DNA from 2 places in the Telluria mixta genome. Region 1 is predicted to be linked to the other one. Evidence: predicted binding sites of a transcription regulator. Region 1 holds the regulator's gene; the other holds the start of a gene.
What was found. The regulator LexA, encoded in region 1, represses DNA repair genes until DNA is damaged. The targets are predictions, from matches to a motif close to ACTGTATNNNNATACAGT.

Region 1 (5,424 bases):
CTGTACCCGAACGTGTACGGCATCGACATGCCGACGCGCGACGAGCTGATCGCCCACGGCCGCACCGTCGAGGAAGTGTGCCGCGAGATCACGGCCGACCGCCTCGTCTACCAGGACCTGGACGCGCTGAAGAAGTCGATCTCCGACGTCAACCCGGCCCTGACGAACGTGGAAGCGTCGTGCTTCGACGGCGTCTACGTGACGGGCGACGTCACGCCGGCCTACCTCGACCAGCTGGAGAACGTGCGCCACAAGTCGTCGGGCAAGTCGTCGGAAGACATCGTGCGTACACAACTGAACCTGAACCCGCCCGTCGCGGCGGAATGAGCCCGGACGCCGGCGTAGTGCTGTTCGCGCCGGCGCTGTATTGCATTATCGGGCGCCCAAGGCGCCCGTTTTCATTTCGACACCATGAGCGACAAACCCAACTACGGCTTCACCACCACCATCCTGCACAACGATCGCAAGAAGTCGATCGAGCACAACTCGCTGCATAAGCCGATCCACACGTCGGTCGCCTTCGGCTACACGGACGCGCGCCAGCTCGCGTCCGTCTTCCAGGGCAAGGAACCGGGCTTCCGCTACGGCCGTCAGGGCAACCCCACCGTCAGCGCGCTGGAAGACAAGATCAGCAAGATGGAAGACGGCGTCGCCTCGCTGTGCTTCGGCACCGGCATGGCCGCCATCGGCGCGCTCGCGCAGGCGCTGCTGCGCGCGGGCGACCACGTCGTGTCGTCGTCGTTCCTGTTCGGGAATACCAACAGCCTGTGGAACACGGTGGCCGCGCAGGGCACCGAGGTGTCGTTCGTGGATGCGACCGATGTCGCCAATGTCGAAGCGGCACTGAAGCCGAACACGCGCCTCGTGTTCGTCGAGACGATCGCCAACCCGCGTACGCAGATCGCGGACCTGGCTCGCATCGGCGAGCTGTGCCGTGCGCGCGGCATCCTGTACGTCGTCGACAACACGATGACGACGCCTTACCTGTTCCGTCCGAAGGCGGTCGGCGCGGGCCTCGTCGTGAACTCGCTGACGAAGTCGATCGGCGGCCACGGCATGGCACTGGGCGGCGCGCTGACGGACACGGGCCTGTTCGACTGGTCCGCGTTCCCGAACATCGCCGACAACTTCCGCAAACAGCCGCCGGCCGCGCAAGGCATGGCGCAACTGCGCGCCAAATCGCTGCGTGACTTCGGCGCGTCGCTGGCACCGGAAGCGGCGCACCACATCGCGGTCGGGGCCGAGACGCTCGCGCTGCGCATGGAGCGCACCAGCGCGAACGCGCTGGCGCTGGCGCGCATGCTGGAGGCGGATGAGCGCGTGGCCGCCGTCTACTACCCGGGCCTCGAATCGCATCCGCAGCACAAGCTGGCAAGCGAACAGTTCCGCGCCTACGGTTCGCTGTTCAGCTTCGAGCTGAAAGAGGGGATCGACTGCTTCGACTACCTGAACCGCCTGAAGGTCGCGATTCCGGCGTCGAACCTGGGCGACACGCGCACGCTCGTCATCCCGGTCGCGCACACGATCTTCTTCGAGATGGGCGCGGAGCGCCGCGCCAGCATGGGCATCGCGGAATCGCTGATCCGCGTGTCGGTGGGGATCGAGGATACGGCCGACCTGCTCGCCGATTTTGGCGACGCACTGAACGGTTGAGCGGGCGGGGCGCTGCGGTTATGATCGTCCTGTTCCCAATCACCGATCCGTAGATTGCACGCCCCATGAAGACTGCCCTGTTTTGCGCCGCACTGCTGTGCGGCGGTGTCGCATTCGCCGCCGAGCCCGGCGCCAAATCCCCTGCGAAAGGCGCCGCCGCGAAGCCGGCCGCCGCCGCCCCGTCGTCCGCCAACGCGGCCGCCGAGCAGGCGGAAGCGGACGCATTGTTCGCGAAGAAATCGTATCCGGAAGCGCTGGCGAAATACACGAAGCTGGCGAACGCCGGCAACGTGATGGCCCAGCAGCACCTGGGCGAAATGTATTTCTACGGCGAGGCGGGCAGCGTCGACATGGACAAGGCCGCGCAGTGGTTCCAGAAGGCGGCCGCGAAGGGCAATGCCGTCGCCATCGCGTCGCTCGAGCTGATGAAGCAGCGCGAGGCGCGGCGCGCCGACCTCGACTACTGGATCGCGAAATACGACGGCTCGGACCTGCGCACCAACGACTACCGTTGCCCGGCGCCGCGCTTCCCGGCCATGTCCAAGGTCAACGAGGAAATCGACTATTACAGCGGCAAGATGAAGGACTGGGAAGCCTGCCATAACCGCTGGGTGAAACAGCTGAATGCGTCGCTGCCGCTCACGAAACGGATCCCGGAAGACATCACGAAGCTGATGACGAAGGACGAGACGGAGAAGGCGAACGCGCACCTGAAGGAGGTCGGCGACCGCCTGGCGGAAGACACGAAGGTGGCCGGCCGGCTGGTCATCGCCGACTTCGACGCATGGCGCGCGGGTACCGAGGCCTACGTCAAGGAACACAACGAGATGGTCAAGAACGCACCGCCGCGCGACGACGGCAAGTGATGGCGATGGCAGGAAGACGCCGGAGGCGATAACGCCTTGCTGTATCATTCGGCTCCTGAAAACGAAGTCTGCATATGCTCATCATCACCATCAAACAGGGCAAGGAAAAAAGCCTGCTGTCCGGCGACCCCTGGATTTATCTGTCCGCCATCGAGAAGGTCGAGGGGCGGCCCCAGGAGCGCGGCAAGCCCGGTGTCACGGCGATCGTGCAGTCGTCGGCACGCCAGTTTCTGGCGCGCGCGGCCTACAACGCGAAGTCGCAGATCGCGGCCCGCGTCTGGACCCTGCGCGAGGACGAACCGGTCGATCACGCCATGATGAAGCGTCGCGTGCAGGCTGCGGTCGCGCGGCGCGCCGTTGCCGTGCGTGGCGCCGATCCGCAAGCCCTGGTGCTGGTGATCGACGGCGAAAAAGACGGTCTGCCCGGGCTCATGGTGCACAGCTATGGCGGGACCGCCGGTTACCTGGTGTGCCAGTTCAATGCTGCCGGTGTCGACGCGTGGAAGGTGACCATCGTGCAGGCGCTGCTCGCGGCCACAGGTTGCCCCAACGTATTCGAACGTAGCGACGAGCTGTTGCGCAAAGGGGAGGGGCTACCTGTCATCTGGCGTGCCCTGGCCGGCGACGAGCCGCCGCAGCGCCTGATGGTACGTGACGGCAGCCGGCTGCTGCCGACCGATATCCGTACCGGTTTCGTCTATCCGCGCTGAGCGAAGGATAAAACGACAAGGCCCGCATGACGCGGGCCTGTGTGCAGGTGGAAGCTTAGTGCCAGGACCGCAGCAGTCCGACCGCCAGGCCTTCCAGTGCGAACTCGTCGGCCTGCGGATCGACGGTGATCACGGAAAAGTCCGGGTTTTCCGGCAGCAGTTCGATCGTGGTACCGGTCTTGCGGTAGCGCTTGACCGTCACTTCGTCGCCGATGCGGGCCACGACGATCTGGCCGTTCTTCGCGCTGTCGACCTTCTTGACGGCGAGGAAGTCGCCATCGCAGATGCCGGCGTCGCGCATCGACCAGCCCCTGACCTTCAGCAGGAAGTCGGGCTTGCTCGAGAACATGGCCGGGTCGACGGAATAGGTCGCTTCGACGTGTTCCTGGGCGAGGATGGGCGAGCCCGCGGCGACGCGGCCGACGAGCGGCAGCGACATCAGGTTCGGCGGAATCGGCGGTACGAAGGCAGGCACCGCGGCAGCAGCGGCAGCCTTGGATTCGACGGACTGGCCGACGAGGCGGATACCGCGCGAGGTACCCGGGGAAATTTCGATCGCGCCTTTACGCGCAAGGGCCTGCAGGTGTTCCTCGGCGGCGTTGGCCGAGCGGAAGCCAAGCTCCTGGGCGATTTCGGCGCGGGTCGGCGGGAAGCCCGTGTTGTCGATGGCTTCCTTGATCAGGTTGAGGATCTGTTCTTGCCGTGCGGTGAGCTTAAGCATGTTTGTCTTCGTTGGTACGGGGTCAGACTGTATTTTTGTACAGTATTGCGCCGCGCGCAAGGGGATTTCAAAGTTTTTTTGCGGTGCGGTACGCAGTGCACGTCTACAACCTTTTGCGGTGCGGTACGCAGCGCACGTCCAACGTTTTTCGCAGCGCCACGCACTGCGTGCCGCTGCCCCATTGAGCACTTGACGGTTTTGCTGTTATAATGTTGGGCTTTCCCTTCCCACACTCGTCTTGACGCCGAGGTGGGCATTTGTTTAAACGTCCTTAAGGAGTGTTTCATGCGTCATTATGAAATCGTGTTTATCGTCCACCCGGACCAGAGCGAGCAGGTCCCGGCGATGATCGAACGCTACAAGACCACGGTCACCTCGCGCGGCGGCAACATCCACCGCGTCGAAGATTGGGGCCGTCGTCAAATGGCTTACCAGATCCAGAAGCTGCCGAAGGCACACTACATCTGCCTGAACATCGAGTGCGACAACGAGACCCTGGTCGAGCTGGAAACCGCATTCAAATTCAATGATGCCGTGCTGCGTCACCTGACCGTGAAGATGAAGAAAGCTGAAACCGCACCGTCGCCGATGATGAAGTCGGTCCAGCGCGAAGACGCAGCCAAGAGCCACCGCGCCGAGCAGGCCGCCGCTCCGGCCGCAGCAGCCTAAATCTCTCGCGGGAGCATCAGGCTGTAAGTGAACAAGCTGTCCCTGGTCGCAAGCATTCTGGAACGCGACGTCCTGCGCTACACCCCGGCCGGCATCCCCATCGTGGGCGGCATCCTGCAACACGGATCGACGCAGACGGAAGCGAGGCTGGACAGGCAGGTCGAATTCGAGATTCCCGCGGTTGCCGCGGGCGAGATTTCGGGACGATTTGCCAATGCCGAGTTGGGCGCGATGTACCGCTTCACCGGATTCTTGGCCAGGAAAAGCCGTCACAGCAAAAGCCTGGTGTTTCACATCATTGATTTCAGTGCCGCATAAAAGTTTGCGGGCACGTTTATAGATAGATACAGGAGCCTCAAAATGGCATTCGGTAAAAAGTTCGACAAAAACAAAGCTAAGCTCAAAGAGAAGCGTAAACAGCAGAACCCGCTGTTCAAGCGCAAGAAATTCTGCCGCTTCACCGCTGCAGGCGTGGAACAGGTTGACTACAAAGACGTCGACACCCTGAAGGATTTCGTCCAGGAAAACGGCAAGATCATGCCGGCACGCCTGACCGGCACCAAGGCTCACTACCAGCGTCAAGTGGACACCGCCATCAAGCGCGCCCGTTACCTGGCTCTGCTGCCGTACACCGACCTGCACAACGCTTAATCGTCGGTCGCGACCGCAAGCATAGTCAGATTACTGGAGAATAAAATGCAAGTTATCCTGCTGGAAAAAGTCGTCAACGTCGGCAACCTGGGCGACGTCGTCAAGGTCAAAGATGGTTACGCTCGTAACTTCCTGATCCCGCAAAAAATGGCCC
Region 2 (5,424 bases), 950 kb from region 1:
ATGCCATCGGCGCGTGCGCGCACTGGAAGACGCGGGGATCATTGCCGACTACCGGGCGACCATCGCGCCGGCGGCCGTCGGACTCAATTTCTCGGCCATCGTGTTCGTCACGCTGCGCGCCACCGACCGGGACAGCGTACGTGCCTTCGAAGAAGGCGTGCCGGGTGTTCCCGAAATCATCCAGGCACAGCGCCTGTTCGGCGACCCGGACTACATCCTGAACGTCATCACGACGGACCTGGCGGCGTACCAGAAACTGTGGGACGACAGCCTGTCGACCTTGCCGAACGTGTTGCGGCTGACGTCGACGCTCGTGATGAAGAGCGTCGTGCAGGGCCGGCCCCTGCCGCTGTGATCAAAGGCGCGTTTCGCGTGCGGCGCGCAGGAATTCATCCAGCACCGGCGTGCAGTCGAGCAGGTCGCCGCCCGTGGCGCGGTGGAATTCCGGATGCCATTGCAGGCCCATCACGAACGGCGCGCGCTGGTAGCGGATCGCCTCGACGACGCCGTCCGGCTCGGACATCGCTTCCACGTGGATGTCGCGCCCGAGGTCCTTGACGGCCTGGTGGTGGATCGAGTTCACGACGGCGCGCTCGTGCTTGGGGAACATCTTGCGCAGCGACGATCCGTGCGGGAAGACGATGGCATGGCGGTGCGCGTCGTAGATGTCGTGCACGTGCGGCTGGGCGCCGGCAACGTTCGTCACGATATCCTGGTGCAAGGTGCCGCCGAATGCGACGTTGATCAGCTGGCAACCGCGGCAGATGCCCAGCACGGGCTTGCCCGCGTCGACGAATTCGTGCAGCAGTTCCAGTTCGTAGACGTCGCGCGCGCGGTCGCCGCTCCATTCGGGCCGCGTCGGCGCTTCGGAATACGTCATCGGCGACACGTCCGCCCCGCCCTGCAGCACGAGACCGTCCAGGTGGCGCGCGTAATGACGCATCGTGATATTGCTGGGGTGGAGTAACCCGTTCGTATTGACGGTCGGGACCATGAACACCAGCACGTCGCGCGACATCACCCATTGCGCGATCGATTCTTCCAGGTATTGCAGGTTCTTGCTGCGCAGGCCTTTCGCGCCCTCTTCCGGGTGGAAGATGCGGGCAGAGACGCCGATGCGCAGCGTGCGGCGCATGAAGTCGCGGTTGAACTTGTCGGCCAGGGCGCGCCAGCGCGAGCGCAACACGCGGCCGGCCAGGTTCAGCGGCGTGTCGTCGGTACGCAGGTAGCGCGACGCATTGCCGCCGGCGCGCCGGTCGGGCACGCGCGGTGGCGGGCCGGCTTCGGCCGGTTCGTTCGGTTCGTCGATGTGCTTGTCATTGTCCAAAGCCATGGTCTCAATATATCCTTGCGACGGTCGCGCACGATTCGTTTTAAAAAAAATATCGTTTTAGTAATGAAATGCCCGCAGCCACCCGTATATGCACAGGATGCCGGGATGCCGCAGACTTGGCAATCCGCGCAACGAACACTTGCAAACTTGCGCTTAACAGGCAAAAATACTGTATTTCCATACAGTTGTTTTGCCGGCGTGCCGCGTCCCGTCCCGTAGAACCCACCGCGTGAAGTCGCTTATTTTCCGCGCGACAAGATAGAATGCGCAGCATTCGAATGATTGAAGATCAAGCATGGCCACCAAGAAACCCGCACCCGATTACAGCGAATCATCCATCCGCGTCCTGAAAGGACTGGAGCCCGTCAAGCAGCGTCCGGGCATGTACACACGCACCGAAAATCCGCTGCACATCATCCAGGAAGTGATCGACAACGCCTCGGACGAGGCGCTGGGCGGCCACTGCAAGAACATCGACGTGACGATGAACGCGGACGGTTCCATCACCGTCGAGGATGACGGCCGCGGCATCCCGGTCGGCCTGCACCCGGAAGAAGGTGTCTCGACCGTCGAGATCGTGTTCACCCGCCTGCACGCCGGCGGCAAGTTCGACAAGGGTTCGGGCGGCGCCTACGCGTTCTCGGGCGGCCTGCACGGCGTGGGCGTGTCCGTCACGAACGCGCTGTCCAAGCGCCTGGAAATCACCGTGTGGCGCAAGGACGACGACGGCAACGGCGTGCACAAACTCGTGTTCGCCGACGGCGACGTCATCGAGCCGCTGACCTCCGAGCCGTTCGAACGGGGCGGCAAGAAGAACGGCACGCGCGTCACCGCCTGGCCGGACGGTAAATATTTCGACTCGCCGAACATCCCGATGAGCGAGCTGCAGCGCCTGCTGCGCTCGAAGGCCGTGCTGCTGCCGGGCGTCACCGTCACGCTGACGAATGCGAAGACGGGCGACACCCAGACCTGGCGCTACGACGAAGGCCTGCGCGGCTACCTGACGGAAGCGCTGGCGCAGACGGCAGGCGGCGGCCAGACCGTGATCCCGCTGTTCGAAGGGGCGCAATACGCCGCCGCGGGCGATGAAGGCTTTGCCGAAGGCGAAGGCGCGGCGTGGGTCGTGGCCTGGACCGAGGAAGGTTCGGTGGTACGCGAATCCTATGTCAACCTGATCCCGACGGTCAGCGGCGGTACGCACGAATCCGGCCTGCGCGACGGCCTGTTCGGCGCCGTGAAGGGCTTCGTCGAGATGCACTCGCTGCTGCCGAAGGGCGTCAAGCTGCTGCCGGAAGACGTGTTCGCGCGCGTCTCGTTCGTGCTGTCGGCAAAAGTCCTGGACCCGCAATTCCAGGGCCAGACGAAGGAACGCCTGAACTCGCGCGACGCGGTGAAACTCGTGTCGGCGTTCACCAAGCCGCCGCTCGAACTGTGGCTGAACCAGCACGTCGAATACGGCCGCAAGCTGGCGGAACTCGTCATCAAGCAGGCGCAGTCGCGTCTCCGTTCGCTGCAAAAGGTCGAGAAGAAGAAGTCGTCCGGCGTGGCCGTTTTGCCGGGCAAGCTGACCGATTGCGAATCGACGGACATCACCCGCAACGAGCTGTTCCTCGTCGAGGGCGATTCGGCGGGCGGTTCCGCGAAGATGGGCCGCGACAAGGAATTCCAGGCGATCCTGCCGCTGCGCGGCAAGGTCCTGAACACGTGGGAGACCGACCGCGACCGCCTGTTCGCGAACAACGAGATCCACGACATCGCGGTGGCGATCGGCGTCGACCCGCACGGCCCGGACGACAACCCGGATATCTCGGGGCTGCGCTACGGGAAGATCTGCATCCTGTCCGATGCGGACGTCGACGGCTCGCACATCCAGGTCCTGCTGCTGACGCTCTTCTTCAAGCACTTCCCCGCTCTTTTCAAGAACGGCCACGTGTGCGTCGCGCGCCCGCCGCTGTACCGCGTGGACGTGCCGGCGCGCGGCAAGAAGCCGATCCAGAAGCTGTACGCGCTGGACGACGGCGAACTGCTCGCCATCGAGGACAAGCTCAAGAAGGAAGGCCTGAAGGAAGGCGTGTGGAGCATCTCCCGCTTCAAGGGCCTGGGCGAGATGAACGCCGAGCAGCTGTGGGAAACGACGATGAACCCGGACACCCGCCGCCTGCTGCCGGTGGCCTTCGGCGACTACGGCCTGGCCGAATCGTCGGCGCGTTTCAACATGCTGATGGGTAAAGGCGAAGCCGCCGCCCGCCGTGCATGGCTGGAAGAGCACGGGAACGAGACGGAAGCGGATATCTGATAAGCAAAAAAATTGGGTCCCCGCCTTCGCAGGGACGACGGTCTTACGGCCAACAAAATTAGCACGTCGTTCCCGCGCAGGCGGGAACCCAAGTTTGCATGAACGAACAAACAAAATGACCCAAGCAAGCCTCTTCGAACAAACCACTCCCCCCGGCGGCGGCGGCGACGACGCCGAGACGCTGACCCTGTCCACCTTCGCGGAACGCGCGTACCTGGACTATGCCGTCTCGGTCGTCAAAGGCCGCGCGCTGCCGGACGTCTCGGACGGCCAGAAGCCCGTCCAGCGCCGCATCCTGTACTCGATGAACGAACTGGGTCTCGGCCCGACCGCGAAGCCGCGCAAGTCCGCGACCGTCGTCGGCGACGTGCTCGGCAAGCTGCACCCGCACGGCGACCAGTCGGTGTACGACGCCCTCGTGCGCATGGCCCAGGACTTTTCGCTGCGCTACCCGCTGATCGACGGCCAGGGTAACTTCGGCTCGCGCGACGGTGACGGCGCCGCGGCGATGCGTTACACGGAAGCCCGTTTGACGCCCGTCTCGCGCCTGCTGCTCGACGAGATCGACATGGGCACCGTCGACTTCCAGCCGAACTACGACGGTTCGAGCGAGGAACCGCGCACGCTGCCCGCGCGCCTGCCGATGCTGCTGCTGAACGGCGCATCCGGCATCGCGGTCGGCATGGCGACCGAGATCCCGTCGCACAACCTGCGCGAAGTGGCCACCGCCGCCGTCGCGATGATCCGCAATCCGAAGATCACGCATGCCGAGCTGATGACCTTCATGCCCGGTCCGGACTATCCGGGCGGCGGCCAGATCATCACCCCGGCGTCCGCCATCGCCGACATGTACGCATCGGGCCGCGGCTCGATGAAGGTGCGCGCGCGCTGGAAGATCGAGGAACTGGCGCGCGGCCAGTGGCAGGCCGTCGTCACCGAGCTGCCGCCCGGCGTGTCGGCGCAGCGCGTGCTGGAAGAGATCGAGGAACTCACGAACCCGAAGATCAAGGTCGGAAAGAAGACCCTGCTGCCCGAGCAGCTCACGCTGAAGCAGACGATCCTCGGCGCGCTGGACGCCGTGCGCGACGAATCCGGCCGCGAAGCGCCGGTGCGCCTCGTGTTCGAGCCGAAGTCGAAGAACCAGGACCAGACCGAATTCATGCTGATGCTGCTGGCGCACACGTCGCTGGAAACGTCGGCTCCGATCAACCTCGTGATGATCGGCGGCGACGGCCGTCCGCGCCAGAAGGGTCTCACCGAGATCCTGCAGGAATGGATCGAGTACCGCTTCGTCACGGTCCGCCGCCGCACGGAATTCAAGCTGGGCAAGGTCAACGACCGCATCCACATCCTGGAAGGCCGCGAGATCGTCCTGCTGAACATCGATGAGGTCATCCACATCATCCGCAACTCGGACGAGCCGAAGGCCGCGCTGATCGACCGGTTCAAGCTGTCGGAGCGCCAGGCCGAGGACATCCTCGAGATCCGCCTGCGCCAGCTGGCGCGCCTGGAAGCGATCAAGATCGAGCAGGAGCTGGCCGAACTGCGCGGCGAAAAGGAAAAGCTGGAAGACATCCTCGAGAACCCGTCGTCGATGAAGCGCCTGATCATCCGCGAGATCGAGGCCGACTCGAAGCAGTACGGCGACGACCGCCGCACCTTGATCGAGGAAGCCCAGAAGGCCGTGGCCGAGCAGAAGATCATCGACGAGCCGGTGACCGTCATCGTGTCCGAGAAGGGCTGGGTGCGCGCTCGCACCGGCGTCGGCCACGATCCGGCCCAGTTCACGTTCAAG

Region 2: P0M04_RS12575 (DNA topoisomerase IV subunit B) is a predicted target of LexA. The motif match lies at 1,502-1,519, and genes of this name have one in related genera.

What each region holds. Positions count from the first base shown of each region.
Region 1 is NZ_CP119520.1:3,759,226-3,764,649, forward strand. It holds gene purF (amidophosphoribosyltransferase) at 1-327, shown strand, start outside; gene P0M04_RS16705 (cystathionine gamma-synthase family protein) at 412-1,653, shown strand; gene P0M04_RS16710 (tetratricopeptide repeat protein) at 1,719-2,519, shown strand; gene P0M04_RS16715 (class I SAM-dependent rRNA methyltransferase) at 2,594-3,229, shown strand; gene lexA (transcriptional repressor LexA) at 3,285-3,950, opposite strand; gene rpsF (30S ribosomal protein S6) at 4,236-4,619, shown strand; gene priB (primosomal replication protein N) at 4,647-4,937, shown strand; gene rpsR (30S ribosomal protein S18) at 4,980-5,270, shown strand; gene rplI (50S ribosomal protein L9) at 5,316-5,424, shown strand, end outside.
Region 2 is NZ_CP119520.1:2,808,728-2,814,151, reverse strand. It holds gene P0M04_RS12585 (Lrp/AsnC family transcriptional regulator) at 1-355, shown strand, start outside; gene P0M04_RS12580 (gamma-glutamyl-gamma-aminobutyrate hydrolase family protein) at 356-1,333, opposite strand; gene P0M04_RS12575 (DNA topoisomerase IV subunit B) at 1,629-3,629, shown strand; gene parC (DNA topoisomerase IV subunit A) at 3,745-5,424, shown strand, end outside.